DNA from 2 places in the Streptomyces sp. SAI-135 genome. Region 1 is predicted to be linked to the other one. Evidence: riboswitches for the same ligand, from Rfam matches in the RefSeq annotation. Region 1 holds a riboswitch; the other holds the start of a gene.
The links. Region 1 has a riboswitch for ZMP and ZTP ahead of M2163_RS05970 (bifunctional 5,10-methylenetetrahydrofolate dehydrogenase/5,10-methenyltetrahydrofolate cyclohydrolase). Riboswitches for the same ligand answer to the same signal wherever they lie in the genome.
Positions count from the first base shown of each region.

Region 2: it holds a riboswitch for ZMP and ZTP, as region 1 does, so the genes downstream of both, M2163_RS30225 (glycine hydroxymethyltransferase) here and M2163_RS05970 (bifunctional 5,10-methylenetetrahydrofolate dehydrogenase/5,10-methenyltetrahydrofolate cyclohydrolase) in region 1, are expected to answer to the same signal.

Region 1 is NZ_JARXYP010000002.1:293,808-298,204, forward strand. Features, by position in the region: gene M2163_RS05960 (sigma-70 family RNA polymerase sigma factor) at 1-454, opposite strand, end outside; gene M2163_RS05965 (hypothetical protein) at 1,028-1,177, shown strand; gene M2163_RS05970 (bifunctional 5,10-methylenetetrahydrofolate dehydrogenase/5,10-methenyltetrahydrofolate cyclohydrolase) at 1,259-2,125, opposite strand; ZMP/ZTP riboswitch at 2,147-2,233, opposite strand; gene M2163_RS05975 (DUF2630 family protein) at 2,691-2,948, opposite strand; gene M2163_RS05980 (hypothetical protein) at 3,176-3,340, shown strand; gene M2163_RS05985 (LacI family DNA-binding transcriptional regulator) at 3,907-4,397, shown strand, end outside.
Region 2 is NZ_JARXYP010000002.1:5,655,703-5,660,099, reverse strand. Features, by position in the region: gene M2163_RS30230 (hypothetical protein) at 1-535, shown strand, start outside; gene M2163_RS30225 (glycine hydroxymethyltransferase) at 574-2,025, opposite strand; ZMP/ZTP riboswitch at 2,067-2,156, opposite strand; gene M2163_RS30220 (LLM class flavin-dependent oxidoreductase) at 2,268-3,119, opposite strand; gene M2163_RS30215 (glutathionylspermidine synthase family protein) at 3,565-4,397, opposite strand, start outside.

The sequences.
Region 1 (4,397 bases):
TCTCCAGCCTCATCGCCTCCGCGATCTCCGCGGCGGAGAACCCGTCGAGGTGCCAGGCCATCACGGTGCGCTGCTTGAAAGGCAGTTGGATGAGCACCTGCAGCACCTGACGGTGCTGCTCCCCCAGTTCGGCCGCCTGCAGGGGGGTGTGCCAGTCCGCGCTTGTTTCTGCCAAACGGGCCGCGAGGTCCTGTTCAGGGTCTTCGGGCACGATCTGCCGCAGGAAGGACCGCAGGGCGACCGTCCGCAGCCAGGCCCGCGGGGTGCGGACCGGCTGCCGTGTGCGCATCAGCTCCACGAACGCGCTGTGCACCGCGTCCTCGGCCTCCGGGAAGGTGGCCCCGTGCCGCAGCAGGAACCGGATGAGGTAGGGCTGGTCTTCCTGATAGGAGCAGCCGACATCGGCCGCCGCCATGGACAGCTGCCGTGCCGCGGCCGCGGTGTCATCCGCCATGCGGTCCACGGTGTTTCCCCCTCGTCACTGCCCCCTGGCGCACGGCCAGTTGCCGTCCCCTGCGGTCCCGTTCCTGCAACGTACCGCCCTCTGCGAGGGCGTTGATGCGAGCGGTGCGAGCCTCCTCCTCGATCCGGGCCGTCCTCACCAGGGCCCCGGTGGTGATCCGGGCCATCAGCACCCGGGTGGCACACCCGGCCGCGCACGCGGCCACGGTCACTGCCGCACTCACAACTGCGCTGTCCACGACGCTTGGTTCCTCTTCCTCCGGCAAGGGCGCTCGCCCTCGCTCTGATAGAAGGTGTCGTCGAAGCGCAGTTTTATGACATCGGGGATCCGGCAGCGGCTCGGCCCCGTCTGTCCCGCCCGCCGCTGCGTTCACGCCGCGTGCCGGGCGTCACTCTGGTTCAGGGGCGCCCGCGGCGGCACTGCTGCCGGCGCAACCGCTAAGGCCGGCGACAGGGTGGCGCATTCAAGCACCTCCGCGAACTCTTCGGAGGCCTCGCCACTCCCGGCGTCAACCTGGCCGTCGAAACCCATACCGACGGCATCCCCGAGGACACCATCCGCACCGTGGCCCCTGCCTACATCAACCACCTGCCCTCACTGCAATTGGCCAAGCGCCATGACGGCGAGCCCCAAGCCAGGCCGCTGAAGGACCAGCGCAGCACCTCCTGGTCGACGCGGGGGCGGCCGGCGCGGGCGAGTGCGCGGCGGGTGTGAGCGGTCAGCCTTGCCCAGGCGCGCCCGAAACCGTCGCAGGCCAGCCGCTTGTCGTCCACGCCAAGATCACGGGTGGCCTCCTCATCGGCCGACCCGCCCGAGCTGGCTGGATGCCGCTTCGACCGTCTGCGCCAGCAGGACCGCAATGGTCATGGGGCCGACCCCGCCGGGGACCGGCGTGATCAAGCGGGCACGAGTGCGGGCCGTGTCGAAGTCGACGTCGCCCACGTTGCCGGGGTTGTATCCGGCATCGATCACGACAGCCCCCGGCTTGACGTCTTCGCCGCGAATCAGCCGAGGCCGTCCCACGGCCGCCACCACAACGTCCGCTTCCCGCACGATCGCGGCCAGATCCGTCGTACGGGAGTGACAGTAGGTGACCGTGGCGTCCCGGGCGAGCAGGAGCATTCCGACGGGCTTGCCGAGGATCGCACTGCGACCCACGACAACGGCGTGCTGACCTGCAAGATCGACCTCGTACTCGTCCAGGAGCCGCATGATCCCGCCCGGGGTGCACGATGCAAATCCAGGCAGCCCGAAGCTCATCGCCCCGAAGGAGCTCATCGTGACCGCGTCGACGTCCTTCTCCGGCACGATGGCCTCGAACGCTGCCCGCTCATCGATGTGAGGGCCCACGGGGTGCTGAAGCAAGATGCCGTGCACTTTGGCGTCCCGCGAGAGGGACTGGAGGGTCTCCACCAGCTCAGCGGTTGTCGCAGTGGCCGGCAGGCTGACAAGCCGGGACTCGATGCCCGCCTTCGCGCAACGCGCCCGCTTCATCCGGACGTACGTCACCGAAGCCGGATCCTCACCTACCAGCACCGTTGCGAGGCACGGCGTCACGCCGACGCGTCGCGCAAGCTCTGCCGCCTTGCTTGACGCCTCCTCAACAATGCGTCGGGCAAGACCAACGCCATCCATGAGCCGGGCTGTCTGTGTCTGGGACATGGTCGCCTCCAGGCGTCGCTGACCACTCGCCCAGGCGCACGGCATCGACCGATTCGTCAGACCGCTCCCCGGTGGTGCTCCACCTCAGCGCCAGTCACGGCCCACGCACCACTCTAGTGGCACTGTTTTGCTGATCAGGAGCGGGAAGTCGAAGAACACCTACTCAGCAGAGTGGTCACAGAGCCTGCCTCGCCCGGTGCCGCGACCCCAATGCGCCCGCCGTCGGGCCCGGGCACACCCTCCAACAGCTGCTGCGCGTCAACCGGGCCGGCACCGCTACAGCAGCGCTCGGAATTCACGGAACCCGCCTGCCTTCGCCTGCGCACGCACGGACCGTGCAAGACCCCTCGCGACCACCACCTCAAGGAGGAAGGCGCTCACCGCGCCATGCTCTCGGCAGCACCTCTCCCCCAACTCAGCGTCACAGGGCGAGGGGCAGCGACGCGTTCATCGCCCTGACCGGCACCGCTCCCGCTACAGGAGAGACTGCCGGGCCGGCGCCGGACTGCCGGGGCTTCTGCCCGGGGTGCGGTCTCGCTGAGCCGGACGGGACCGCACCCTGTGGTCAGCCCAGGTAACCTTCGACCTCGCCTGCCGGGCGCACGTGTGCCTCGTCGGGATTCTGGCCGAACTCCGACTTGGCGCGCCGCTGCCGCAGCAAGTCCCAGCACTGGTCGAGCTGTGTTTCCACGGACTTGAGGCGGTTGCGCCCCTCTTCATCGAGTCCGTGTTCCGTGAGGGACCGCGAGCGCAGCTCATGTTCCTCAGCCACGAGGCCGTCGATCGTCTTAAGGATGCTTGTATCACCTTGTGAGCTCGTCATAGGTTTCCCTTCAGATCACGCTTGCGGACAAGTGTGGCACGAGGGGGTTCAGGTGCCCCGAGACACGTTGCCGTAGGAATGGCCGACATGTGCGCCAGGAGGCACGGCCGACTGCGGCCCATCACCGGGTCATGAATCGGCGTGGAACGTCGTTCCCGAGCTCGGCGACTCTCCCATCGCGGAGACACAGACAGCGCACCGGCCCATCCCAGCCGACGGATTCCCCGGTGGGGGCGGTGCCCTCGGTGCCGGACCACTACGAGGCCGTACCCCACAGCAGCATCACGCTCAGCCCGGTCATCGGCGGGCTGCATGCCGTGGAGATCATCAGCGGGAAGTGGGACGCGATGCCGGCGGACTTCCGTCCGGAACTGTTCCCCGTGTCGGCCTGAGACGGACGGACGGGCAGCCGCCGTCGAGCCGGCGGACGAGCCACCGGAGATACAGAGGAAAACGGGAGTGGAAACGCTCCGACAGTCTCGCAACCGGACCGGGATTACCTCGGCCGCGGCCTTTTCACTGACGCGGAAATGTCGCCGGAAAATGGACGCCTGCCGATTTGCGTGACAGCCCGCTGACTTCCCCCGGCAGCCCGCAGAATCGTTTCCGCATCGCTCGGCAGGCGTCTCATACTCCGAATCGATGCCCTCGCCCGCCGCAGACGCTCTGGCCGCCCCCGGCCTCCCCCACCCAGATCCGACCATCAATCTGTACGAAAGCATAACAAGTCGGGCATCTTCCGGCGAGCTATTGACTTTCTGCGGCTCGAGCGCAGAGGCTACGGGACGTCCATTCAAACCGGTTTAAACGCCGGCTCGGTGCCCCTCACGGCACCCCGCCTCCGCACCCGGTCCCGGCCCTCTCGCCGGTGCCGTGGAGCGTGGTCGCGAGGTGCCGGGCCTGCTCGGCCGCCCTGGAGGGGACCGCGCCCGGGCGTTCGGAAGAAAGCGGTGCGCGCATGGCCCGACGTCCCACGATCGCCGACGTGGCGAAGCTGGCCGGGGTCTCCCGTGCGACCGTCTCCTTCGTCCTCAACAACCGTCCCGGCGTGGCGGCCGACACCCAGCACCGCGTCCGCTCCGCAGCCGAGGAGCTGGGGTGGACGCCGAGCTCCAGCGCCCGGGCGCTGTCCACGGGCCGTGTCCGCGCGGTCGGCCTGGTCCTGGCACGTGAGCCCGAGCTCATCGGCACCGACCCGTTCTTCCCCGCCTTCATGGCAGGCATCGAGACGGTCATATCGGAAACCGGCGACGGTCTCATGCTGCAGATGAGCCGCCCCGAGAACGAGGTCGACACCTACCGCCGGCTCGCCGCCGACCGTCGCGTGGACGGCGTGCTCCTGACCGACCTGCGGACCGACGATCCCCGTCCGGCGCTGATCGGCGAACTGGGTCTGCCGGCCGTGGCCGTGGGGGCCGGCGCCGGCACGGGTCTGCCGACGGTCAACCT
Region 2 (4,397 bases), 5.4 Mb from region 1:
GCGGTCCGACGAGCCGTACTTCACCCGCCTGTGGCGGCTGCTCCGACCGATGTACGCGGGCACGGAGCGGGTGTCGGACACCTGGCAGGAGGGCCGCTGTCCACCGGTGCGGATGACCGTGACGCGGGGGCTGACGGGTGTCGGCGGCCGGCCGCAGACGAACTCGGCACCCGGGAGCGAGGTTGCCGTGGAGCGACAGGACCAGCTCTTCCTGACCGGGGACGGCACTCCGTGGGTGCGTACGGATCCGGTGCCGGAGCGGCAGGACGACGACATCCGCCGGCACCGGGCGTCACGGGCCGCCTTCGATCAGCTGGACCGGGCGGGACTGTTGGGCGGCGCCGGGGAGGGCGGACTCCAGGACGGAGGCGGCGGTGAGGAGGGCGACGCGGACGGAGCCTGGTGGGCGGTGCCGGGGGTCGCCGTGGGGTTCGCGGCCGGGATGGGCGGCACGCGGCTGATACGCCGCGCGGCGGCCCGGCCGGGAGCCGGACCGCCGCGGGAGGAGCCACGACAGGAACTCATCGATCTCTAGGAGTCACTGTTCTTTGACAACTCAAGAGGGGACGCCGGTCAGCCGAGGTCGACCTCGGGGTACAGCGGGAAGCCGGCGACGAGGTCGGTGGCCCGGTGGGAGATCTCGTCGGCGACCTTCGGGTCCAGGATGTGCTGGGCCTTGGAGGGGGCGCCCTTGCTGGTGGTGCCGGGCTCCGTGGTGGTGAGGACACGGTCGATGAGACCGGCGACCTCGTCCATCTCGGCGGTGCCGAGACCACGGGTGGTCAGGGCGGGGGTGCCGATGCGGATGCCGGAGGTGTACCAGGCGCCGTTGGGGTCGGCCGGGATGGCGTTGCGGTTGGTGACGATGCCCGACTCGAGCAGGGCCGCCTCGGCCTGGCGGCCGGTGAGGCCGTAGGAGGAGGCCACGTCGATCAGGTTGAGGTGGTTGTCGGTGCCGCCGGTGACCAGGGTGGCGCCGCGGCGCATCAGGCCCTCGGCCAGGGCGCGGGAGTTGTCGACGATCCGCTGGGCGTAGTCCTGGAAGGAGGGCTGCCGGGCCTCGGCGAGGGCGACGGCCTTCGCGGCCATGACGTGCGGGAGCGGGCCGCCGAGGACCATCGGGCAGCCGCGGTCGACCTGGTCCTTGAGGGAGTCGTCGCACAGCACCATGCCGCCGCGCGGGCCGCGCAGGGACTTGTGGGTGGTGGTGGTGACGATCTGGGCGTGCGGGACCGGGTCGAAGTCGCCGGTGAGGACCTTGCCGGCGACGAGACCGGCGAAGTGGGCCATGTCGACCATGAGCGTGGCGCCGACCTCGTCGGCGATCTCGCGCATGATCCGGAAGTTCACCAGGCGCGGGTAGGCCGAGTAGCCGGCGACGATGATCATCGGCTTGAACTCACGGGCCGAGGCGCGCAGAGCCTCGTAGTCGACGAGGCCGGTGGCGGGGTCGGTGCCGTAGGAGCGCTGGTCGAACATCTTGCCGGAGATGTTCGGGCGGAAGCCGTGGGTGAGGTGGCCGCCGGCGTCCAGGGACATGCCGAGCATGCGCTGGTTGCCGAAGGCCTGGCGGAGCTCGGCCCAGTCGGCGTCGGAGAGGTCGTTGACCTGACGGACGCCGGCCTTCTGGAGCGCGGGGACCTCGACGCGCTGGGCGAGGACGGACCAGAAGGCGACGAGGTTGGCGTCGATGCCGGAGTGGGGCTGGACGTAGGCGTGGCGGGCGCCGAAGAGTTCCTTGGCGTGCTCGGCGGCCAGGGACTCGACGGTGTCGACGTTGCGGCAGCCGGCGTAGAAGCGGCGGCCGACGGTGCCCTCGGCGTACTTGTCGCTGAACCAGTTGCCCATCGCGAGGAGAGTGGCCGGGGAGGCGTAGTTCTCGGAGGCGATCAGCTTGAGCATCTCGCGCTGGTCGTGGACCTCCTGGCCGATGGCGTCGGCGACGCGCGGCTCTACGGCGCGGATCACGTCGAGGGCGGCGCGGAAGGCCGTGGACTCGGTGGACAGGGGCTGCTGCTCTGACATGGCGGCCTCCGGGCTGCGTGGCTTGAAGCGGTCACGGATCACGGTTCGGCCCAGGCGCACGGCACTTGGTCACTCACAGGCCGCTCCCCGATGGTCCGTCCCATCCCAGCGCGCCAGTCACGGCCTGCTGGCCAGCCTACCGGCCACGTCGGGAGGCACCTGTGCGGCGTCCACCATGCGAGCGACGGCTTCGAGGCCGGGCGGGGGGCTCCTGGCCTCGAAGCCGTGGCGTGCGCTGGACGTCAGAACAGCGCGTCGGCGAGGCGGTCGACCTGGTCCGGGTCCGAGGCCCAGCAGTAGAGCATCACCTCGTCGGCGCCGATGCCGAAGTAGGCGTCGGCCGTCTCACGGATCTGCCGCGGTGTGGTGAGCAGGCCGGCCTCCATGTACGCGACGTGGCCGCTGAAGGCGTAGTAGTCGCGGAGCGTGCGGCGGGCCCGGTCCACGGTGTCGTCCGGGCCGAGAGCGACGTTGGCCTGGGCGACCAGGCGGGGGTGGCCGGGGCGGTCGTGCTTCTGCCAGGCCGTTTCGGCGTCGCGGAACAGGTTGGACATGAAGGAGGGCGGCAGGGCGGCGCCGAGGAAGCCGTCGCCGAAGCGGCCGACGCGTTCGAGGGCGGCGGGGGCGAAGCCGCCGAACAGGACCTCGGGGCCATCGGGGGTGCTGGGAGCGGGGCCGATGGGGCCGACACCCTCTGCGTAGGGTTCGCCGGACCAGGCGCGGCGCAGCAGGGTCAGCTGTTCGTCGAGGCGGCGGCCACGGCGGTGGAGGTCGATGCCGGCGGCCAGGCAGTCGTCCTCGCGGCCTCCGACACCGATGCCGAGCGTGAAGCGGCCGCCGGAGAGGCGGTCCAGGGTCGCGGTCTGCTTGGCGAGCAGGGCGGTGTTGTGGAGGGGTGCGAGCAGCACCTCGGTCTGGACGCGGATGCGGGAGGTGGCACCGGCGAGGGTGGCCAGCGTGACGAGGGGCTCGGGGTTGTCGTAGACGAGGCGGTCGAGCAGGCCGAGGGTGCGGAAGGGGCTCGCGTCGGCGCGCCGGGCCCAGGTCAGCAGCTGGGCGGGGTCGTCGATGGGAAGGCCGAGGCCGATGTTCATGGAGGGTCCTCCGGAGGGCGTACGGGATCCGCCGGTCGGCCGGATCCGGTGCCGCCCCTCCGTGGCACCGCGCGCTGTGCGCGGGCCTGCTCCCGTTCTGCGGCGATGGTTCAAGAGAGCGTGTGCGTCAGAGTGCGGTGACGGTAACGCGGGCGGGTGGAGGGCGGCAACGCTTTTTCCGTCGGGCGCTCATAGGAAGTCACGGGGCCCGATCGTCCTGCCTGCTTCAGTCGGCGGCCGCCGGAGAGGCGGTCCGGGGCCGCGGTCTTCCCACACCACCGACGCACCCGGGGCCACGCCCCCGCCCACGCACCCGGGGCCAGGCCCCGCCGCCCACGCACCCGGGGCCAGGCCCCCCACGCCCCGAGGTCAGGCCCCCGCCCACACACCACAGGCCCGAACCCCGCCTAGCCTCGCCTGCTTCGCCTCGCCCCGCCCGCCCCGCTCAGAGGATCACGTGAGGCAAAAAGCGTGCGTACTCGTCGGTGATCAAGCCGGACGACTCCCGGATGCCCAGGCCCGCCGGCTCGTTCTCCACGACCCAGGCGCCGAGGACCACGTGGTTGCCGTCGAAGTCGGGGAGGGGGGCCAGTTCCTGGTAGCAGCAGGGCTCCTCACGGACCGGTGCATCGGTGCCGGGCTCGTGCACCGTCACTCCGGCGCCCTCGCGGCCGAGCAGCGGCTTGGCGACGTAGCCGGTCGTGGCGGCCAGGTGCCGGGGGCCGTCGAGGTAGGCGGGCAGGAGGTTCGGGTGGTCCGGGTACAGCTCCCAGAGGATCGCGAGGAGGGCCTTGTTGCTGAGCAGCATCTTCCAGGCGGGTTCGATCCACAGGGTGCTGCCAGTGCCGCCGCCGTTGTCGAGGGTGTCGAGGACGTGGGTGGCGAAGCGGTCCGTGGTGAGCCACTCCCAGGGGTAGAGCTTGAAGCAGCTGCGGATGAAGCGGAGTTGGTTGTCGACGAAGCGGCCGGAGAGGGGGTCCCAGCCGATCTCCTCCATCGAGATCCAGTCGGTGTCCAGGCCGGCCTGCTCTGCGGTCTCCTTGAGGTAGGCGACCGTCATGAGGTCCTCGCCGAGTTCGTCGGCACTGGAGTGCGCGAAGTAGAGCGGGCTGCCGGGCGGCAGGAGGGCGGCCTGTTTCTTCCAGGCGGCGACGAGGCGTTCGTGGAGGGAGTTCCACTGGTCGGCGCCGGGGAAGCGCTCCTCCATCCAGAACCACTGGGGCGAGGCGGCCTCCACGAGGGAGGTGGGGGTGTCGGCGTTGTACTCCAGCAGTTTGG